One region of the Planococcus sp. SSTMD024 genome, then DNA from elsewhere that is predicted to be linked to it. Evidence: riboswitches for the same ligand, from Rfam matches in the RefSeq annotation. Region 1 holds a riboswitch; each other region holds the start of a gene.
The links. A riboswitch is a leader RNA that binds a small molecule or an ion and turns the genes downstream of it on or off. The one in region 1 is predicted to bind S-adenosylmethionine.
Positions count from the first base shown of each region.

Region 2: it holds a riboswitch for S-adenosylmethionine, as region 1 does, so the genes downstream of both, AB9R92_RS03185 (methionine ABC transporter ATP-binding protein) here and AB9R92_RS14025 (methionine biosynthesis PLP-dependent protein) in region 1, are expected to answer to the same signal.
Region 3: it holds a riboswitch for S-adenosylmethionine, as region 1 does, so the genes downstream of both, metK (methionine adenosyltransferase) here and AB9R92_RS14025 (methionine biosynthesis PLP-dependent protein) in region 1, are expected to answer to the same signal.
Region 4: it holds a riboswitch for S-adenosylmethionine, as region 1 does, so the genes downstream of both, AB9R92_RS08675 (bifunctional homocysteine S-methyltransferase/methylenetetrahydrofolate reductase) here and AB9R92_RS14025 (methionine biosynthesis PLP-dependent protein) in region 1, are expected to answer to the same signal.

Region 1 is NZ_JBGGNS010000022.1:1,084,820-1,090,476, reverse strand. It holds gene AB9R92_RS14050 (cation diffusion facilitator family transporter) at 1-604, opposite strand, end outside; gene AB9R92_RS14045 (STAS domain-containing protein) at 714-1,490, opposite strand; gene AB9R92_RS14040 (cobalamin B12-binding domain-containing protein) at 1,468-2,118, opposite strand; gene AB9R92_RS14035 (hypothetical protein) at 2,123-2,491, opposite strand; gene AB9R92_RS14030 (antibiotic biosynthesis monooxygenase family protein) at 2,488-2,793, opposite strand; SAM riboswitch class I at 2,992-3,094, shown strand; gene AB9R92_RS14025 (methionine biosynthesis PLP-dependent protein) at 3,172-4,296, shown strand; gene AB9R92_RS14020 (aminotransferase class I/II-fold pyridoxal phosphate-dependent enzyme) at 4,289-5,461, shown strand; gene ystJ (NADP-dependent malic enzyme) at 5,608-5,657, opposite strand, start outside.
Region 2 is NZ_JBGGNS010000018.1:49,424-55,080, reverse strand. It holds gene AB9R92_RS03210 (acyl-CoA dehydrogenase family protein) at 1-183, shown strand, start outside; gene AB9R92_RS03205 (arsenate reductase family protein) at 537-893, shown strand; gene gcvH (glycine cleavage system protein GcvH) at 971-1,351, shown strand; gene AB9R92_RS03195 (toprim domain-containing protein) at 1,411-1,752, shown strand; gene AB9R92_RS03190 (thioredoxin family protein) at 1,754-2,065, shown strand; SAM riboswitch class I at 2,113-2,217, shown strand; gene AB9R92_RS03185 (methionine ABC transporter ATP-binding protein) at 2,309-3,334, shown strand; gene AB9R92_RS03180 (methionine ABC transporter permease) at 3,327-3,995, shown strand; gene AB9R92_RS03175 (MetQ/NlpA family ABC transporter substrate-binding protein) at 4,088-4,918, shown strand; gene AB9R92_RS03170 (dicarboxylate/amino acid:cation symporter) at 5,157-5,657, shown strand, end outside.
Region 3 is NZ_JBGGNS010000006.1:13,141-18,797, reverse strand. It holds gene AB9R92_RS01285 (LLM class flavin-dependent oxidoreductase) at 1-16, opposite strand, end outside; gene AB9R92_RS01280 (alpha/beta hydrolase) at 67-867, opposite strand; gene AB9R92_RS01275 (gamma carbonic anhydrase) at 968-1,477, shown strand; gene metK (methionine adenosyltransferase) at 1,512-2,708, opposite strand; SAM riboswitch class I at 2,911-3,021, opposite strand; gene pckA (phosphoenolpyruvate carboxykinase (ATP)) at 3,259-4,848, shown strand; gene AB9R92_RS01260 (alpha/beta hydrolase family protein) at 4,922-5,657, opposite strand, start outside.
Region 4 is NZ_JBGGNS010000021.1:337,571-343,227, reverse strand. It holds gene AB9R92_RS08685 (acyltransferase family protein) at 1-913, shown strand, start outside; gene AB9R92_RS08680 (DUF6920 family protein) at 1,064-1,897, shown strand; SAM riboswitch class I at 2,002-2,104, shown strand; gene AB9R92_RS08675 (bifunctional homocysteine S-methyltransferase/methylenetetrahydrofolate reductase) at 2,209-4,056, shown strand; gene metH (methionine synthase) at 4,049-5,657, shown strand, end outside.

The DNA of each region.
Region 1 (5,657 bases):
TGGTTACACGCCAACCGCTGATTAAAACGAGGACGGCGACCACCACACTCGCCAGTGGATCTGCCCATGCCCAGCTGAAAAAAATGATCAACAGGGCTGCCGTGATCGCGCCGACCGATCCAAGCAAATCACTTAAGACATGCAAAAAAGCTGCACGAAGGTTCAAGTTTTCTTTTGTATCGCCGCCGCGCATCAAAATCCATGCAACAAGGATATTGACGAGCAAGCCGATGACCGCAATGGCCAGCATCCCCGAAGTCGCAATTTCCGGTGGATCGGAAAACCGGTGATAAGCTTCATAGAAAATATATAGCGAAATCAAGACGAGCGTCACGCCATTAAAGACCGCCGCTAAAATTTCAAAACGTTTATAGCCATACGTCTTCATTTGGTCAGCCGCTTTTTCACCGATGGTAAACGCCAGGTAGCCGACGCCTAATGAAATGGAATCGCTGAGCATATGGCCGGCATCCGCGAGCAGCGCAAGGCTGTTTGTCAAGTACCCACCTACCGCTTCTACGACCATGAAGCTTGTGATGATCAGAAAGGCGACTAACAATGTTTTTTTATTGCGGCTATGCGAATGATCATGTGAAGATCCCATTGCCCCCACCTCCACTCCAGCTTTTCAAAAGCTTTTTCCATATTGGTATTCCCGAATTCCAGCTGAAAATCCTTTCTTGAAAACCTTTAAAAACGCAGAAAAACCGGCCTCATGAGCCGGTTTCGTCAATTTTTTCAGCAGCTGCACTCAAAACGGATTCCAATGAAGCTTCGAAACGCAAATTCATCTCCCGTCTCAACAGATGCAATTTTTGGGCATGTTCTGGTTTCACCCCGGTAATGACCGCATCGATTCCCATGACCCCCAAGGTTTGCACGAGCGATTCCAAGTAACTGACGCCTTCTTGCGTCACCGTTCCCATTGCCGTCAAATCGACGACAACCGTCTCGGCCTCATATTCATAGATGCGCGTGACAATAAACGGGCGAATCGCTTCAACTTTTTTCGCATCCAAATTGCCGAACAAGGGAATGAGCACATAGGCTCCGCCGATTGCGATGCACGGGGCGGAAAGTTCGCGCACTTTCTCCAGCAGAGCATCCGACCGTTCTTTTTCCTTGAGCAATTCGTAATCTGTTTCTTTCAAGCGGCCCCTCAAGCGAATTAACTGCGCCATGCTGGCAGCCATTTGTTCATCTTTTGGCACCAACACGAGATTCAGCAAAAAATCGCTGTCCCAGCGGTAGTGGACATCTGCCAAAAAAAAGCCCGCCGCTGTGATGAAATTCAATTCGACAGGTTTTTTGCCGTCGCGTTGTTTCAACAAGCGTTCCGCTTTCGGCCTGCTGCCTTCATCAAGCAATTCAAAAAAGGTTTCCGGTTTGCCGAAGAGCTGTTCGGCCTCCAGGGATTGGTCGACGACCGCAAAGCTATTGTTCAATTGAAAAGCCGGAAGCGGCCATTCAGCCAGTGGAGAGCGTGTCATCGTTCGGCCCCTTTCCCGTGCGGATCCATTCCCTGAGCGCACCGAGTTCCCGAACGACCACCGCTCCTTTTACATGCAAATCCGCAAAGCTCGACAAAGTGACGGCCCTGCCACCAATGAGAACGGCTGGATTTGAGTCCACCTTAGAGAATGCTTCCGCGTAGGTTTTTAACACCGGCAAGCGGTGTGCAAGGGCCCCTGACAGGGCAACAACATCCGGCTGCCAGTCACCAGCCAATTCGAGAGCTGAATCGAGCGGCAAATTCGGCCCCATATAGCGGACATCATAACCTTCATCACGGAACATGGCCGCGACCATCTTGAGCCCGATGTAATGCTCTTCGCCTTCTGGGCCAAAGATCATCGCTTTTTTGCGGCCATCCTTATCTTTATTGCGTAGTTCCGTAGCGGACAAGACAAAATCGCAAACGGCGGTTGCCAAATGCTCTTCTGCCACCGAAATCTCATTTTGTTCCCATAATTCGCCGATGCGGTACATCGCCGGCGTCAAGAGTTCGCCGTAAAGCTGTTCATGTGAATGGCTTTCCAGGAAATCCTGGACGTATTTCAAAGCTTCCTCTTCCTCCCCTTGGAGAAAAAGATCCGAAAGCTGTGTTGACTCGTTCATTTGATCAGCTCCTTTTATGTGGAGGGAGCTCCAATAACCGGACTGCGCGATCGAGGCAGCCCCGCATGAAATCTCCTTGCGTTGTTTCCGTATAGCGCGGCACGATTTCGATAAGCCGCCTGAAATTATCGATGATGAGCGCAGTTTCCACGTTGCGGCTTACGAGCACCGTCTCGAGCCAGATGGCATAATCGAGAAAGGATTGTTCGCTCTGCAGCTCCCAAGCCGTTTCGAGATAATCCAAGTGATGATGATTGTCCTTGACGGTATGTTCATATCCCCTATCGCCGAAACGCTCCCATAAATTCGGGTACGCTTCGTAAATGCCGTCTGCCGTGTCGGTTGCGATTTGCTGTTTCTGCTCCAGGTTCATTCGGCCACCACTTCGTATTGATGGACTTTCGGGACGATTCCCGCGAGTTCCTGGTCTGGGTAGTTCTTCTCCAGGTCATGGATTTCCTTGAACTCCTGGCTCTTGACCCAGTTCATGTATGCCTGTTTGGACTGCCATTCCAGGTGGACGGTCAGTTCGTGGCGCTTTTTCGTGTTCTGGATCAACCGGAATGAAGTGAAGCCTTCCGCCTGGTCCACGCGCCGTGAACGTTTTCGGTATATTTCTATGACGTCTTGCACTTTGTCTACCGGTACACTGACGGTCGATGTGACGATGTACATAATTTCAGAACCCCTTTGCAACTGGCCTTGCGGCGGCCAGGCATGATAAAAGTATACCTCAGCATACCATTTCAGCCTCCGAAATAAAAGTGAGCGCCTTTTCTGGAATCGCAAGAGTATTTTCAATATTCCGCTTGTATTTCTTAAGCGATTGCCGTATGATGGAAAACATCAACCAACCACAACTATATAAAATGATTCTTATCTAGAGAGATGGAGGGATTTGGCCCTGTGAAGTCTCAGCAACCGGACGAGTTTGTCACGGTGCTAATTCCAATAGGCGTAGCCTAGTAGATGAGGAGATGGCATATACAGCAGGGGCTTTCTTCTTATCATAGAAGAACGCCCCTGCTTTTTGATTTTGAAAGGATGAGGATCATGACACAACATAGTTTAGAAACGCGCCTGGTGCAGCTGGGCAATCGCAGCGACGAACGGACCGGGGCGGTCAATCCCCCGATTTACCTTTCTACCGCCTATGAACACGAAGGCCTTGGCAAATCCACGGGCTACGACTATACGCGGACAAAAAATCCGACACGCCAGCTGCTTGAAGAAGGAATCGCAAACTTAGAAGGCGGCGATGCAGGATTTGCGTGCAGCTCCGGCATGGCCGCGATCCAATTGGTCCTCTCTCTGTTCCGCCCGAACGATGAAATTTTGCTTCCTGAGGATATTTACGGGGGCACATACCGATTGCTGGAACAATATGAAGAAAAATACCATATCCGTCCCGTATACGATTCCTTCATCGATCCAAAGACGGTTGAAGCGAAAATCAATGCCAATACGAAAGCGATTTTCATCGAAACGCCGACCAACCCGCTGATGCAGGAGATCGATTTGGAAATATACGCCCAACTGGCGAAGCGCCATAATTTGCTGTTGATTGTCGACAACACCTTCCTGACGCCTTTCTTGCAGCAGCCGCTCGCAATCGGCGCTGATATCGTGCTGCACAGCGCAACCAAATACATCGGCGGCCATAACGATGTACTTGCCGGGCTTGTCGCCGCAAAAGGCAAGACTTTATGCGAAGAGCTTTTCAACGCCCACAACTCGGCTGGCGCTGTGCTGTCGCCGCTCGATTCCTGGCTGTTGATCCGCGGCTTGAAAACTTTGCCGCTTCGCATGCGCCAGCACGAAGCGAATGCCAAGGAACTCGCCCGCTTCCTTGAAACGCAAGAGACCGTGACAGACGTGCTGTATCCGGGAAAAGGCGGCATGCTGTCGTTCCGCCTGCGTGAAGAACAATGGATCGGGGAATTCCTCGAGAGCCTATCGCTCATCACGTTCGCCGAAAGCCTCGGCGGTGTGGAAAGTTTCATCACCTATCCTGCGACGCAGACCCATGCCGATATGCCGGTCGCGGAACGCACGGCGCGCGGCGTCTGTAACCGCCTGCTCCGCTTCTCGGTAGGCGTAGAGCAGGCAGAAGATTTGATTGCTGATTTATCGCAAGCCCTGGCCAAACTGGAAAAGGAGGTCGTTTCCCATGAGTGAACGACGCGAGACGAAATTGATCCATTCCGCAGGCATCGATCCATTAACAGGCGCAGTCAATGTGCCGATTTATTTATCATCGACTTTCCACCAGGAAAGCATCGATTCGTTCGGCCCATTTGATTACAGCCGCTCCGGCAACCCGACGCGCAAATCACTTGAGGAAACGATCGCCAAACTTGAAGGCGGCGCACGGGGCTTGGCCTTTTCTTCCGGCATGGCGGCCATTTCATCGGCATTCATGCTGTTGAAAGCCGGCGACCATGTGCTCGTTTCAGAAGACGTGTACGGCGGCACTTACCGCTTCATCACGGAAGTGCTGGAAAAATTCAAAGTCGATTACACATTCGTCGACATGACCGACCTTGGCGAAGTGGCCGCGGCTTTCCTGCCGAATACGAAAGTGGTTTACATCGAAACCCCTTCCAATCCCGTCATGAAAATCACCGATATCGAAATGGCCGCCAAACTGGCAAAGGCGAATGACGCGATGACGTTTGTCGATAACACGTTCATGACACCGCTTTACCAGAATCCGCTTGAACTCGGCGCGGATATCGTGCTTCACAGCGCGACGAAGTTCCTGTCTGGCCATAGCGATATCACAGCTGGGCTGGCGGTGACAAAAGATGCCGGCCTCGGGGAACAATTGGCCTTCATCCAAAACACATTCGGCTCTGTGCTCGGCGCACAGGACTCTTATACATTGATTCAAGGCATCAAAACGCTCGGCGCCCGCACGAAACAATCCGGCGAGACGACCGCACGCATTGCGGAATATTTGCATAGGCATCCGCTTGTCGAGGAAGTCTATTATCCGGGCTTTTCGTTCCATCCCGGAAACCCAATCCATAGCCGCCAGGCAAGCCATGCAGGCTGTGTGCTGTCGTTCCGCCTGGCGGATAAAGACGCAGCCCGCATTCTTGTGGATACTTTGGAGATCCCGGTATTTGCTGTCAGCCTTGGCGCCGTCGAATCGATCCTGTCCTATCCGGCTACCATGTCCCATGCGGCCATGCCCCCCGCTGAACGTGAAAAACGCGGCATCACCGATGGGCTTCTGCGTTTCTCTGCAGGGCTCGAGCATCCCGATGACTTAATCAACGACTTCAGCCAGGCGCTCGAAAAAATTGCCATCGCCAAAGGACTCAGCGTCGCTGATTGATTGTGCTCATTAAAAAAGACTGTCCCCCTCGTCATCTAACTGACGAAGCCGGACAGTCTTTTTTTTATGCCTTTTCATCCTGCAGCCACGAAACCTAAGAAAGCCTGAATTCCAGGGGGAGGGGAATTCAGGCTTTCTTCTATTTATTATAAGACAATCTGCTGGGCAGGCTCTTTGAGCGATACTTTGGCAACGC
Region 2 (5,657 bases), on a different contig from region 1:
GAAGCTTTGGAAGAAATCGAAAAAGATGCGAAAGAAACCTTGATCGCAGCAATCGATGGCGACAACCAGCGCATGATGCTGTCCGCACTCCGCAAGTTGACGCGTTCAACGCCGTATAACTTGATCGCGAAAAAACGCGAAGCATCCGAAAAATTGATCAATGTAGAAAAATACGTCGTCTAATAGATTGCACAAAACAGGAAGGGTTTCCCCTTCCTGTTTTTCTATAGTGTTGAATAATTTTATGGTTCGCTATTAATTGTGAGTAAGGCCACCTTTTTCTACATTCAACAATCAATGATCTCTCTAAGTATTTGAAGAAGCGTTCGCTCGACTCCAGTGGATCAGCGAGACGACCGAGACCCCGCAAGGCGCAAAGCGACTGAGGAGGCTTGGACGCGAGCCCACGGAAAGCGAGCGATAAGCTTCGGAAAATACGACTTCTTTCCGTTCTTTATTGGGATAAATACCAACCTCTCACGAGTCGACTGCTCCGGGGCATTTTGATATGCTTGATTTACAAGACAGGAGGAGATTTGATGATCCAGTATTATGCTTACCCAAAATGCTCGACTTGCCAAAAAGGCAAGAAATGGCTCGAGGCGAACGGTGCGGAGTTCGACTATATCGATATCTCGCAAACCCCGCCATCCGCAGCGCAACTGAAAGAAATCCACGAAACGAGCGGCATCGAGCTGAAGAAGTTTTTCAATACGAGCGGCAAGAAATACCGCGAGCTCGAATTGAAGGAAAAGTTGCCGGAAATGTCCGAAGATGAGCAATACGAATTGCTTGCATCGGACGGCATGCTCATCAAACGCCCTCTCGCTTGGGACGGATCGCAAGCGACACTCGGCTTCAAGGAAGAAGCATACGCAAATACATGGAGCTGACAAGTTTGTCATCTTGTTTTTCATCTTTGGTTGTGGCAAACTGAAATTGAGTCAATTACATATTTGGAGGGGTTTGGATGAGCACACCGCAAGAGCTTCGCTATTCAAAAGAACACGAATGGGTCAAAGTCGAAGACGGCAAAGCACGTATCGGCATCACTCATTTCGCGCAAGATGAACTTGGAGACATCGTATTTGTCGAGCTTCCGCAAGTCGGCGACGAGCTTAAAAAAGACGAGCCGTTCGGCAGCGTCGAATCCGTCAAAACAGTGTCGGAATTGTATGCGCCGATCAGCGGGAAAATCGTCGAAGTCAATTCCGAGCTTGAAGACAGCCCGGAATTCGTCAACGAATCACCTTATGAGAAAGCATGGATGGTCGTTGTGGAAGCCCCTTCCGAAGATGAGGTCAATGCATTGATGTCAGCTGACGAATACAAAGAAATGACAAACGAGTAAGTTCTGAAAGCGCCTCTTTTTGGCGCTTTTTTTCATATCTTGTTTCTGGGGGGATACGTATGGAGAAAGTGATAGTGGTGGAAGGAATCAGCGACAAAACCCGGATAGCGCCGTTGATTGCAGAACCCGTGACGATTCTCTGCACAAATGGTACAGTAAGTGCTACAAGACTCGAGGAAATGCTGCTGCCTTTTGAAGGGCAGGACATCATCATCCTGGTCGATGCGGATTCTTCCGGCGACAAATTGCGCAAGCTCATCAAACGCGAGTTTCCGGAAGCCCGCCATTTCCATATCGACCGAAGCTATAAAGAAGTGGCGACGACACCGCTGCGGAAGCTCCTTGACGTGCTGATCGCAGCAGATGTACGGGTCTTAAATCCAGTTGCAGGGAATGACTAACATGAACGAATGGACACATAAAGAATGGCTGAAGGAAAAAAACATGCAGCCTGTTTCAGCATATTATTTGTATACGCCGATGTGCGGCACGTGCCAAGTGGCCAGCAAGATGCTCGGCGTGGTGGCAGAACTTTTGCCAGACCTTCCGATGGGCAAAGCCAATTTGAATTATGTACAGGAAGTGGCAGAACTCTATGAAGTGGAAAGCGTGCCTTGCCTATTGATTTCACAGGACGGCAAAGTGACGGATAAGGTCTATGCCTTCCAATCGGTGCCGTATTTATATGAGAAGTTGAAATCGGTTGACGAATAGAGCCAAGCATGATAAATTTAATTTCTGAAATTAACTTAATAGCGTAACTCTTATAAAGAGAGGTGGAGGGAAGTGCCCGATGAAGCCCGGCAACCGTCATGAAGATGAAATGGTGCCAAGTCACTCAAAGTGCAGACTTTGAAAGATGAGAGAACGGTTTATTGTGTTTACACATGCGCCTTTCTGCTTATCTGAGCAGGAAGGCTTTTTTTATTAGCAAAAGATTTAGGAGAGTGCCCAATCATGATTGAGTTAAAAGGATTGACAAAAATATTCGATACTGGCAAAGCGCGCTTGACGGCTGTCGACCACGTCGACTTAACGGTGCCGGCTGGCGAGATTTTTGGCATCATCGGCTATAGCGGGGCAGGGAAAAGTACCTTGATTCGCCTGCTGAACGGCTTGGAAAAACCGAGCGAAGGTTCCGTGGAGATCAACGGACAGAACATCACGGCGATTTCGGGGCCGAAACTCCGCAAAGCCCGCCAAAAGGTCAGCATGATCTTCCAGCATTTCAATTTACTGTGGTCGCGGACCGTCCGCGAGAACATTGAGTTCCCGCTCGAAATTGCAGGAGTGGGGAAAGAGGAACGGCGCAAACGTTCTGCAGAACTGATCGAACTGGTGGGCCTAGAAGGTCGCGAAAGTGCCTATCCAGCCCAGCTTTCCGGCGGGCAAAAACAGCGCGTCGGCATCGCCCGTGCCCTGGCCAATGATCCGGAAGTCTTGTTATGTGACGAGGCAACTTCGGCACTCGATCCGCAGACGACCGATGCGATTTTGGATTTATTGGTCGACATCAACAAGCGCCTTGGCTTGACGATCGTCTTGATCACACACGAAATGCACGTCATCCGGAAGATCTGCCACCGGGTGGCAGTCATGGAAGGCGGACGCGTCGTTGAACTTGGCGAAGTGCTGCATGTTTTCCAGCATCCGAAAGAAGACATTACGAAGCGTTTTGTCGCCCAGGTGACCGAGACGGAAGATTCCGCAGAGACCGTGCGCCACTTGCGCGAGCAGTATCCGGAAGGGCAATTGGTCAAATTGATCTTCGTCGGGGACCAGGCGGAGCAACCGATCCTGACACGGTTAATCCGGGAATACCAAGTGGAAGTCAATATCGTCCACGGCAATATCTCCCACACGCAGCGCGGAGCTTATGGCACATTGATCCTTCAACTGAAGGGGACAGCAGATGAAATCGCAAAGGCACTTGCCTTCCTCGGTGCACATGATGTACAAACGGAGGTGATGGGCAATGCTTGAGACTTTGTTCCCGAACGTTGATTGGACCGCTATGTGGGAAGCGACACTCGAAACGATTTACATGACGGCTGTGTCTACTTTGTTCACGTTTATCATCGGACTAGTGCTGGGCGTGGTCCTGTTTTTGACTGCACCCAACCAATTATGGGCAAATAAAGTGGTCAACTGGCTGACCGGTGCCTTCGTCAATATATTCCGCTCGATCCCTTTCATCATCTTGATCATTTTGCTTATCCCGTTCACAAAATTCTTGATCGGCAGCATCCGCGGGCCGAACGCTGCGCTCCCGGCATTGATCATCGGGGCTGCTCCGTTCTATGCTCGCATGGTGCTGATTGCCTTGAAAGAAATCGACAAAGGCGTCATTGAAGCTGCGCGCTCGATGGGAGCGACAACGTGGACAATCATCCGCAAGGTACTGCTTCCTGAATCCAAACCCGCTTTGATCTCCGGAATCACCGTAACCGCTATCGCCTTGGTTGGATATACAGCTATGGCGGGCATCATCGGCGCTGGAGGGCTCGGGACGCTTGCGTTCTTGGATGGATTCCAAAGAAGTCGTGAAGACGTAACTCTCGTCTCGACGATCTTAATTTTAGTCATCGTCTTCGCCGTCCAATTTGTCGGTGATTTCTTAACCAGCAGATCCGATAAACGTTAGTTCGTCTTTGCCAGTTTGACTGATTAAAAATGGGCGTCATTGCCTGTCATTATATAAAACTACATTTAATAGAAGAAAAGGGGAATTTTGTAATGAAAAAATTAGTATTCGGTTCATTTGCGGCAGTGCTGGCATTATCAGCATGTGGCGCTGAAGAAAGCAGCAACGGTGGCGGTTCAGAAGGCGAAACAAGCACTTTGACAGTCGGTGCTTCGAACGTGCCACACGGTGAAATCCTGGAGCAGGCAAAACCAATCCTTGCAGAACAAGGAATTGAGCTTGAAATCGAAACATACCAAGACTATATTCTTCCGAACCAAGATCTGGAATCAGGTGATTTGGACGCCAATTACTATCAACACATTCCTTATTTGGAAGCACAGATTGCTGATCATGGATATGACTTCGCCAACGCTGGTGCGATCCACATCGAGCCAATGGGCATTTACTCCAAAGACATTGCTTCACTTGATGAGATTCCACAAGATGGTACGATCCTGATGAGCAACTCAGTAGCGGAGCACGGTCGTATGCTGTCAATTCTTGAAGCAGAAGGATTGATCAAGCTGGATGAAGAAGTTGAAAAAACGACTGCTGAAGTTAGCGACATCGTTGAAAACGAGAAAAATATCCAGTTTGAAACAGACTATGAGCCGGCATTGCTCGTTCAAATGTACGAAGCTGGTGAAGGCGATGCTGTCTTCATCAACGCCAACTATGCGATCGATGCAGGCCTGAAGCCAATGGAAGATTCCATCGCACTTGAAGGTTCGGATTCTCCATATGCCAACTTGATCGTCGTTCAATCCGGTGATGAAGAAAACGAAGACATCCAAGCACTAGTAGAAGTCTTGACTTCACAAGAAATCCAAGACTTCATCCTTGAAGAATGGGACGGCGCTGTCATCCCTGTGGAACAATAAATCATTGCAACCGATGCATTCCATAATGGAGTGCATCGGTTTTTTTATGTCTGAAAACAATCGATAGCCGTGAAGTGTGTGACAGGATTGACTTTCAGGCTTATTTGAAGATATTTATTATTTTTTCGAAATAATAAAAATATTACGTGATTTAGTAAAAAGCTGTTAGCTTTTCGAAAACTATGGTAATTTCACATAATAAACAATAAACATCTGTTTACACAGGGAGGACAAGATCATGAAAATTCAATTCGGTTTACTGCCGCGGATTGTGCTGGCCATTGTGCTGGGCGTACTCATCGGCTCTGTGGCGCCAGAAGCGCTCGTTCGTGTATTTGCTACATTCACAGGAATTTTTGGCGGGTTCTTGAACTTTATCGTGCCGTTGATCATTCTCGGTTTTATTGCACCAGGTATTGCGAAACTTGGTACAGGCTCTGGAAAATTATTGGGCCTTGCGACAGCAGTCGCGTATTTATCCACCGTCGTGGCAGGCGTCTTGGCGTTCACCGTGGCATCCTCCATTTTACCGAATCTGATGCAAGGCGGTTCGCTCAATAACCTGGACGATCCGGCAAATGCACTTGCTTCGAGTTTCATCGAATTGGAAATCCCTCAATTATTCGGTGTTATGAGCGCTTTGATCTTGGCATTCCTCTTAGGTATTGGGATGGCGTCCACTGGAAGCAAAACGATGGCCGCATTTTTTGAAGAGTTCCAGGAAATCATCGAAAAAGTT
Region 3 (5,657 bases), on a different contig from region 1:
TGAAACGAAGTGACATGTTGATCTTTCCTTTCTATTCTTTAGTACAGGTGCTAGTGTAATGATGTTTTATTGGCTGCGGCGCATTTTTTCGGATTCCGCTGCCGCTTCAGCAAAGCGCAGCGCTGCCTGGAAGATCTCTTCCCGTTCCGGTTCCTGCAGCAAGTCGTGGTAGCAAAACGGCCATTCCTTGAATTGGAATTCAGCCATGGCTTGCTTAGACAGCCAAGTGCGCGCAGCAGCGGTTTGCGTAATCAAATCGCGCTGGCCTACGTGGAGCATGACCGGCAGATCGGGAAGCCGTGTTTGTGCTGCCTGCTCCAAATAGCCTTGCAATTCCTTCCACCAAGCCGGTGAACTGAACGCTTGGATCGTTTGATCGGTCTCCGCTGAATCGTCCTGGAACTTGCGTCTCGTCAAATGGCGCAATTCGATGCCATGGTCGATCTTTCCTTTTCCGGTAAGCTTGCTGATGCCCGACAAGGCAAGTGTTGGCTTGCTCGGCACTTTTTGCAATTCAAACCATGGCGATGTGAGAATAAGCGCTGCTATGGGATGGCGGCTTTCAGCAAGGGCATGGATGGCAACCGCTGCTCCGAGGCCGTGTCCGGCGAGCACGATCGGCAAATCATTTCCCGCTGCCAAACGCAGCAGTTCAGCAGCCGTTTTATCATACTCGAAAAATTGTTCACGGTGCACCGAATCATCTGCAGCTTGCGTCCCATGCCCCGGCAGGTCGCCCATGTAGACATGAAACCCGCTCCTGCGCCATTTTTCGATTTGCCATGCGTAACGCTTATGCTCTTCGTATGCACTATGGATCAACACGATAACGCCTTTTGCATCGCCTTCCGCTTGCCATTTCCACATAATCCGCGCCTCCCCTATGCAGCTTGATCGATTGACCTTTTCCGTTGTTTTGATACGATTAGAACTAATTACATCTTATCAAGGATAAAGGAGCTTTGCCATGATCTATCCATATAAAGACAAATCACCAAATATTGACAAATCGGCATTCATTGCTGATTACGCGACCATCACCGGCGACGTGACGATCGGCGAAAACTCCTCTGTCTGGTTTAACACAGTCATCCGCGGCGACGTGGCACCGACCATTATCGGAAAAAACACCAATATCCAAGATCTGTCGATGCTCCACCAAAGCCCGGACAACCCGCTGATTCTAGAAGACAATGTCACGATCGGCCATCAAGTGACCCTTCACAGCTGCAAAATCAAAAAAGGCGCTCTGGTCGGCATGGGCTCGATCATTCTGGACGGCGCTGAAATTGGCGAAGGGGCATTCATCGGCGCCGGAAGTCTCGTCCCGCAAGGAAAGAAAATCCCGCCAGGCACACTGGCGTTCGGACGCCCGGCAAAAGTGGTACGTGAACTGAACGAAGCGGACAAAAAGGACATGGAACGCATTGTCCGGGAGTATGCGGAAAAAGCCGCCTATTATAAATCACTCCAATAGAAAAAGCAGGCGGGAAAAATCCGCCTGCTTTTTATTATGCGTTTGCTTGTTGTTTCAAAGCATCCGCTTTGTCTGTGCGTTCCCACGGAAGGTCGACATCCGTGCGTCCGAAATGGCCATAAGCCGCTGTCTGTTTGTAGATCGGGCGGCGCAGGTCGAGCATCTTGATGATGCCGGCCGGGCGCAAATCAAAGTTTGCGCGCACGAGTTCGATCAATTTGTCTTCGCTGACTTTCCCTGTGCCGAACGTATCGACCGCAATCGATACCGGATGTGCCACGCCGATTGCATAGGCTAGCTGCACTTCACATTTATCGGCAAGGCCAGACGCGACGATATTCTTCGCCACATAACGGGCTGCATACGCGCCGGAACGGTCGACTTTTGTCGCATCTTTACCGGAGAATGCGCCACCGCCATGTCGTGCATAACCACCGTACGTATCAACGATGATTTTGCGGCCTGTAAGCCCTGCATCACCTTGAGGCCCGCCGATGACAAAGCGTCCTGTCGGGTTGATGAAGTATTTCGTTTCGGCGTCAAGCAGTTCGGCCGGCACGACTTCGTTGATGACGTATTCTTTCAAGTTGCGTTGGATTTGCTCCAACGATACTTCAGGATGGTGCTGCGTCGAAATGACGATCGTATCGACACGCACTGGTTTATTGTTCTCATCATATTCAATCGTTACTTGCGTTTTGCCATCAGGGCGCAAATACGGCAAGATTTCTTCTTTGCGCACTTCTGCCAAGCGGCGTGCGAGTTTGTGCGCCAGGCTGATCGGCAATGGCATCAATTCCTCTGTTTCGTTTGACGCATACCCGAACATCAAGCCTTGGTCGCCTGCTCCGATCTCATCCAACTCTTTGTCGGTCATCTGGCCTTCACGCGCTTCAAGTGCCACGTTGACGCCGGCAGCGATATCCGCCGACTGCTCATCAATCGCTGTCAACACTGCGCTCGTCTCGGAATCGAATCCGTATTTCGCACGTGTATAGCCGATCTCTTTGACGGTCTGGCGGACGACTTTCGGAATGTCTACATATGTGGATGTCGTGATTTCACCTGCGACAAGGACGAGCCCTGTCGTTACAGTCGTCTCGCATGCGACACGCGCATTCGGGTCTTCTGTTAGGATCGCATCCAGGATTGCGTCTGAAATTTGGTCGCAAATTTTATCCGGATGCCCTTCTGTTACTGATTCTGATGTGAATAATCGACGGTTTGTCAAAAAAAGTTCCTCCTTATATCCTGCGAGATTGCTCTCGAAATTGATACGGTACTCATTTTCCCATGTCAAGTCCGTTTCCACCTATGGAATTGAACTTCCAGCTTTTTCAGCCTGCACACGAGGATTAAGGGCATTCCATAAAAAAATCCCTTCACTCATCTTAATACATGAGGAAAGGAATAATCATCATAAGCACCTTTCACTCTTATCGTCCAAGGCATTCGCCTTGCTTCAGGTTGGGCACCATCGCTGCAATTGCAGCAGGTTGCCGGGTTTCATCGGGCCTGCACCCTCCACCAGCTCGGAATAAGAGTATCCGTTCAATTTCCCATCATACGGAATGCGGCCCCAGCTGTCAACGTTTTTACCGGAAACGGTTGCCAGACGTTTAAGCATGCAGCTTTTTCTACTATTAAAAATTCACAAATCATGAACATTGATAGATTTCTAGTTATTAGTATAGACTAATCGCGTTAATGTGTTATACTAATGTTCGAATATACATCTTCCCCATTCATTTGGGAATAAACGAAAAGGAAGGTACATATATATGACTTCAGTGAATCTAGCAAATGATTTGAAAGAGCTTTTGAACGGCTCCAATGTCAATATCCAACTATCCGTCCCCCAATTGGTAGAGGCAGCAACATCCCGCGGGGAGGCAGTATTGACGCGTGAAGGCGCAGTCAAAGCGGAAACAGGCAAATACACTGGCCGTTCGCCTAAAGACAAGTATATGGTAGAAGAGGCGATTTCGAAAGACAAAATTGACTGGGGCAGCGTCAATCGCCCGATTTCCTCTGAAATCTTCGAAAACCTATATGCTAAAGTCCTCAATCATTTGAAAGAAAAAGACGCTTTGTACGTCTTCAAAGGCTTTGCCGGCGCGGATCCCGAGTCCCGCCTTGCGATTCAGACGATTAACGAATATGCGTGGCATAACCTGTTCGCCCATCAATTGTTCATCCGCCCGACTGCGGAAGAACTGAAGGCGCATGAAGCTGAATTCACTGTCGTTTACGCCCCGACTTTCCACGCAGACCCTGCAGTGGACGGAACGGATTCCGAAACCTTCATCATCGTTTCGATGGAAAAGAAAATCATTTTGATCGGCGGTACGGAATACGCAGGCGAAATGAAGAAATCCATCTTCTCGATCATGAACTACATCCTTCCTGAAAAAGGCATCCTGCCGATGCACTGCTCGGCGAATGTCGGAAAAAATGACGATGTCGCCTTGTTCTTCGGACTTTCCGGTACAGGGAAAACGACTTTGTCGGCTGACCAAGACCGCAAATTAATCGGCGACGATGAGCACGGCTGGTCCGATAACGGCGTCTTTAACATCGAAGGCGGCTGCTACGCAAAAACGATCAACTTGTCGCGTGAAAACGAGCCGCAAATCTTTGACGCTATCCGTTTCGGCTCGGTCCTTGAAAACGTAGTCGTTGACGAAGATACGCGCATCCCGGATTACGACAACGGATCGCTGACAGAAAACACGCGTGCAGCATACCCGATCGATGCCATCGATAACATCGTCGTCCCTTCTGTCGCAGGTCACCCGAAGACGATCGTCTTCTTGACGGCGGACGCGTTCGGCGTATTGCCTCCAATCAGCAAATTGACCAAAGAACAAGCAATGTACCACTTCCTAAGCGGCTATACATCGAAACTTGCCGGCACAGAACGCGGCATCACATCACCAGAAGCGACATTCTCGACGTGCTTCGGCTCACCATTCCTCCCGCTTCACGCGACCGTCTATGCGGAAATGCTCGGCGACAAAATCGATGAGCACGGTGCAGATGTTTACCTCGTGAACACAGGATGGACTGGCGGCATCTACGGAGTTGGAAGCCGGATGAAATTGTCCTACACACGCACGATGGTTCGCGCAGCGATCCGCGGCGACTTGAACGGCGTGGAAATGGAACATGAATCCGTCTTCGGCTTGAATATGCCGAAAGAAATCCCAGGCGTTCCGACTGAAGTATTGAACCCGCGCAATGCATGGGCTGATAAAGAAGCTTATGACCAAAAAGCACAGGAATTGGCGAAGAAGTTCAAAGACAACTTTGAAAAATTCGGCACTGTGGATGCTGGCATCAGCCAAAAAGGCGGCCCTACCCATAACTGATCCAATCATAAAAGGACGAAGAGAAATGGTCATTTCTCTTCGTCCTTTTTTAGTTTCGCCCTTAATCGTCGCATTAAGCCTGTGCGTTATCAGGAATAGTCTCTGCTGTACCCTCTTTGCGCTTCTCCTGCTCTTTCATCCACAGCGTCAGCGCTTTCGCGGTCTTGCGGTTTGCCAATGGCGGGAAAAAATGTGTGTACTCCGGGAAATACCAGGTTTCGCATGGCTGATCGTTGAGCTGCAAAGCTTCTTCCAACAAGAAGGCTTGCTGGGGTGAAACATTGTCGTCTTTCAAGCCGTGGATAATCAAGTAAGCGGCGTCGCTTTCCCCGATGCGCATCAGTGGATTGCGCTCCTCAAATGCCGGAAGCGCGGTATTCGGCGTGCCGCCGTAAAGCCGTTTCATCATGCGGCGCATATCGAGCCGTTCTTTGTACGTCAGTACCGTATCCGTAACACCTGCCCAAGTCACAACAGAACATATATCGCTTCTCAGCACAGCCGTCCAAAGCGCCATGATGCCGCCTCTTGAAAAAGCCAGCAAATGCACAGGGCCTGTACTGAACTTTTTCAGCACATCCACGGCATTGACGGCATCATAGCGATCTTCTCCGGCAAACTCATCTTTCCCTTCGCCGCCCCGGTTGCCGCGGTAATATGGCGCAAAAACAGTAAAGCCCATCCCCGCAAATTGCGCGATCCGTGCCGGCCGCACCATCCCGATGGACTGGATGCCCCCGCGCAAGTATAAGATGGCGCTTTTGGCGTCGCTTGTTTTCGGCTGTGCCAATAAACCTTTAATGCGCAAG
Region 4 (5,657 bases), on a different contig from region 1:
GAAAAGGCGGTTGTCGAAAGTGCTGGTAGCGATGATGATGCCGGCGCTAGTCGTTGGCTTGTCATGGAGCGTTTTGGTACAGGCAAGCACAGGCGGCAGTTTTACAACAGAAGATAATCCAGGCGCACGCGCCGTTTCACAGGGCATCCAGCCGACAAAAGGCGCTGATGTACAGCCCGATTTCCTGACGGCGAAAGAAGACTTGCCAACTTTTTACGGCGAGGATGATTGCACGACCAAGGGCGGCAAAAGCACCGATATTAAAGAGTGTTCGTTCGGCGTGACGGAAAACCCAGATCATGTGGTGGCGCTGGTCGGCGGTTCGCATTCAGGGCATTGGTTCCCGGCACTCGAGGAAATCGCGGAAGAATTGAATATGCGCATCGATGTCTATATTAAAGATGCGTGCCGTTTTACCGCGGATGATTTCGGCGAATTGCTGACCGAATCGTGTATGGAGTGGAACGATAATTTGGAACAGCATTTGCTGGAAGATCCGCCGGACACGATCTTTACGACCGCAACAGTCGGAAAAGGGGATACTGTACCTATCGGATATATCGACAAATGGCAGCGTTTTGAAGGGGTCTCTGCTGTTTTTGCCGTACGCGACAATCCGCGCATGAAAGTCGATCCGACAAAGTGTTTGGAAAACTTAAGCCAGGCGAACTGTTCCATGCCGAGGGAAAAAGCATTGTCTGATGTCGTGCCGTGGGAAAATACAGAAGGCATTCCGGACAATGTGACGTTCGCCGATTTGTCCGAGTATTTCTGCACGGATGATACGTGCCCACCTGTCGTTGGCAATGTCCTTGTCTACCGCGATGAACATCATTTGACGACGCTTTATTCGCAAACGATGGGGCCGGCATTGAAAGAACATCTTGAACCGGCTCTTGAAAATCTAAACTGATGAATTTTAAACGCCTCCGGAATGGCCCTCTTCCGGAGGCGTTTTCTATTGGCCGAGCTAGGCAGGGAAAACAGCTGCCGTGTCGAAAGAGATACACAAGGAGATAGCTTGAACGTAACAGCGCAGCATAATCGGAAAGGGGTCTGAGGCATGAAACGCATATGGCCGGTTTTAGCATTGACGACGCTTGGGGCATACGGAGCTTACCGAAAATACAAAGACATGACGCGGCTCGTCAAACCGACGTGGCCGGAAGTCCGCCATGCCGGGGAAGTGGAGAAGGCGAGGACGGACAATCTCCCGAAACCGATCGCCAAATGGCTGGAAGCAAGCGGCGCGATCGGGCGCGAACAAGTGATGGGCGTTTATGTTAAGCAAGTGGGCTGGATGAAAATGAAGCCTGAACAGGAAGAATGGAGCGAATCGACCGCTGAGCAATACAGCTTTGTCGAACCGCCCTCGTTTTATTGGAAAGCACGCATGAAAGTGGATGGGCTGTTCGTGACGGGGTCCGACAGTTTCCGGGACGGCCGCGCCGGTATGCGCATCCGTTTCGCGGGGCTGGTGCCGATCAACCGGTCGATGCCGGATGGCAAGCTCGATGAATCCACCTTGCAGCGCTTTTTAATGGAAATGGCGTGGCTGCCGGGGCTCGTGTTCAGCCCGTACGTGCGCTTCTTGAACAGCACGGATCACTCCGTGGAAGCGGAAATGACCTATAACGGATCGACCGCCAATGTGACCTTCGAGTTCGACGAAAAAGGGCGCATGAAACGGGCGCGTGCGATGCGCTATAAGGACATCGGGGAAGATGCCAAGCGCTTGCCGTGCATTGCGGAAGTGCACGAATGGCAGAACATCGAAGGCATCGAAATCCCGCGGCGCATCGACATCACCTGGATGATCGACGGCCAAGCCTTCACTTGGTATAAATTCACCGTCGAAGCCGCCAAATTCAATCCGCGCGTCCCGGATGCCTGGTGAGAGATCAGGAATGTAACAGAAAGTTCGTTGTTTTTTGATAAATCAGCTTGACCCGAATCACCGCAGGGGGTATCATGTGGGAATACTGAAAACTGCATAGTGAATTCTTATCTAGAGAAGTCGAGGGACTGGCCCGATGACGCTTCAGCAACCAGCCGCTTGCGGTCAGGTGCTAATTCCAGCAGGCACACGCCTGGCAGATGAAAAGGAACGAGTCCGATATCGTAAAGCCTTCTTTTTCATGGAAGGCTTTTTTTGTTTCATATCGATGCGTCCGCAGCTGCACGGCAAAATCAGACGGAGGAGGACGAATCATGTTATTAGATGAACTGAACAAACGGATGCTGACGGCGGACGGTGCCATGGGGACATTGTTGTACTCCTACGGCATCGAATACTGCAACGAGGAATTGAACATCCAGCGCCCGGAAGTGATCGAAAAGATCCACCGCGACTATATCGCGGCCGGAGCGGACATCATCCAAACAAACACCTACGGGGCGAATGCCCATAAACTGGCGCGCTACGGGCTCGAAGAACAGACCGAAGCGATCAATAAAGCAGCGATCGCCATCGCCAATAAAGCGGCAAAAGATGGCGGGCAGTTTGTTGTCGGCACAATCGGCGGCATCCGCGGCATCCGCAAAAGTGATGCGACTTTGGATGAGATCGTCGCCATGGTCGACCAGCAAGCCCGGCATCTATTGTCCGGCGACCCGGACGGCTTGTTGCTCGAGACGTATTACGATTTCGAGGAACTGGCGGCGACTGTCACGCATTTGAAGAAACTGACGGACGCCCCGCTTATCGCCCAATTGTCGATGCACGAACCCGGCATCCTGCAAAACGGCATGAGCTTGAACGAAGGGCTGAAACGGCTCGATGCGCTCGGCGCGGAAATTGTCGGCGTCAACTGCCGCCTTGGCCCGCACCACACGATCCAGGCATTCGAAGGCGTTGAACTGTCGGAAAAAGCCTTTTTGTCGGCGTACCCGAACGCTTCGCTATTGGATATCGAAGACGGGCGCATCGTCTACGAATCGGAAGCCGATTATTTCGGCCGTGCGGCACTATTGCTGCGCGAAGAAGGCGTGCGCCTCATTGGCGGTTGTTGCGGCACGACGCCGAAGCATATCGAAGCGGTGAAAAAACGCATCGGCCATTTGCAGCCGATCACCGAAAAGAAAGTCGAAGAGAAAAAGCCGATCGTCATCCGCGAGGCGGAGGCGTTAAAAGACAAGCCGCTGCACGAAAAAGCAAAAACCGAGCGGACGATCATCGTCGAACTGGATACGCCGCGCCATTTGGATATCGAGAAATTCCTCGAAGGTTCAAAAGCATTGGACGCAGAAGGCATCGACGCCATCACGATGGCCGATAATTCACTCGCCTCGCCGCGTATCAGCAATATGGCGATGGGTTCGATCATCAAGCATAAGCAGGATGTCAGACCTCTTGCGCATATTACGTGCCGCGACCGCAATTTGATTGGCCTGCAATCACATATTATGGGGCTTGACGCACTTGGCATCCACGACATACTCGCCGTCACGGGCGACCCGACCAAAGTCGGTGATTTCCCGGGCGCCACCAGCGTCTATGATGTCTCGAGCATGGAATTGATCCAGCTCATCAAAAAGCTCAATGAAGGCATTTCATTTTCCGGAAAACCGCTGCGGAAAAAAGCGAACTTCTCGGTCGCTGCCGCGTTCAACCCGAACGTCCGCGTCGTGGAACGGGCGGTTCAACGGCTCGAGAAGAAAATCGAAGCCGGGGCGGATTACTTCATTTCACAGCCGGTCTATACAAAAGAGAAAATCATCGAAATCCACGAAGCAACGAAGCATCTGGACACGCCGATTTTCCTTGGGGTCATGCCGCTGACGAGCATCCGCAGCGCCGACTTCCTGCACAACGAAGTGCCGGGCATCAAATTGTCCGAAGAGGCACTTGACCGCATGCGGGCTTGCGGCGAAGACAAGGAAAAAGCGACGGCTGAAGGCATCCAAATTGCCAAAGAGCTGATCGACACGGCAGCGGAATTGTTCAACGGCATTTATTTGATCACGCCATTTGTGCGCTACGACATGACGGTGGAATTGATCCGCCACATCCGACAACTAGATTTAAAGAAAGCGAGCGATCGTGCCTATGCCTAAACATCTAATTGAACAGCAGCTCGAAAAACGCATCCTCATCATTGACGGCGCGATGGGGACGATGATCCAAAACGCGGACTTGTCTGCGGAGGATTTCGGCGGCGAGGAGTACGACGGCTGCAACGAATACTTGAATATTGTCCGACCCGATGTGCTCGAAGGAGTGCACGACGCCTATCTCGAAGCGGGCGCTGACATCATCTGCACGAACACTTTCGGCGGCACGCCAGTCGTCCTCGATGAATACGGGCTCGGCCATCGCGCCGCGGAAATCAATCAAAAAGCAGTCGAAATCGCCAAAAAGAGCCAGGCGAAATATTCGACCCCGGAATGGCCGCGCTTTGTGGCGGGTGCTCTCGGGCCGACGACGAAAACTTTGTCGGTAACCGGCGGCATCACATTCGATGAATTGAAAGCTGACTTCCAGGTCCAGGCGAAAGCCTTGATTGAAGGCGGCGCGGATCTATTGCTCCTTGAGACGAGCCAGGATATGCTCAACGTCAAAGCGGCGACGATCGCAATACGCGACGCCTTCGAAGAAACCGGCGTGGAATTGCCGGTGATGATTTCGGGGACGATTGAACCGATGGGCACGACGCTCGCCGGACAGACGATCGAAGCGTTTTATGTGTCGATCGAACACATCAAGCCGCTATCGGTCGGCTTGAACTGCGCGACGGGGCCGGAATTCATGACCGATCATTTGCGTTCATTGTCTGAATTGTCATCAGGCTATGTCAGCTGCTACCCGAACGCCGGGCTGCCGGATGAGGAAGGGCATTACCATGAGACGCCGGAATCTTTGTCAAAAAAACTGCGCGGCTTCGCTGAAAAAGGCTGGCTTAACGTCGTCGGCGGCTGTTGCGGCACGACGCCAGCGCATATCGCGGCGGTGCGCGAAGCGGTTGACGGGCTGGCCCCGCGCGAGCGCAATGAAACGAGCCATGGCCATGCGGTATCCGGCATCGAAGTGCTCGAATATGACGAGTCGATGCGCCCGTTATTTGTCGGCGAACGCACGAATGTCATCGGCTCGCGCAAATTCAAGCGGCTGATCATTGAAGGAAAATTCGAGGAAGCGGCGGAAATCGCCCGCGCCCAAGTGAAGAACGGGGCGCATGTCATCGATATTTGCCTGGCGAACCCGGACCGCGACGAACTCGAGGACATGGCGGCATTCATGCAGGAAGTCGTCAAAAAAGTGAAAGTGCCACTCGTCATCGACTCCACGGACGAAGACGTCATCGAAGCGTCGCTGAAATTCTCCCAAGGCAAAGCGATCATCAACTCGATCAATTTGGAAGACGGCGAAGAACGTTTCGATGCGGTCATGCCGCTCGTAAAAAAATACGGTGCATCGGTTGTCGTCGGCACGATCGACGAAATCGGCATGGCGGTCACACGCGAGCGCAAACTTGAAATTGCGGAACGCTCATACGAATTGCTGACGGAAAAATGGGGGATCGCCCCCGAAGACATCATTTTCGACCCGCTCGTGTTCCCTGTCGGAACGGGTGATGAGCAATACATCGGCTCGGCGGTTGAAACGGTCGAAGGCATCCGCCTCATCAAGGAGAAATTGCCGCGCGCCTTGACGATTC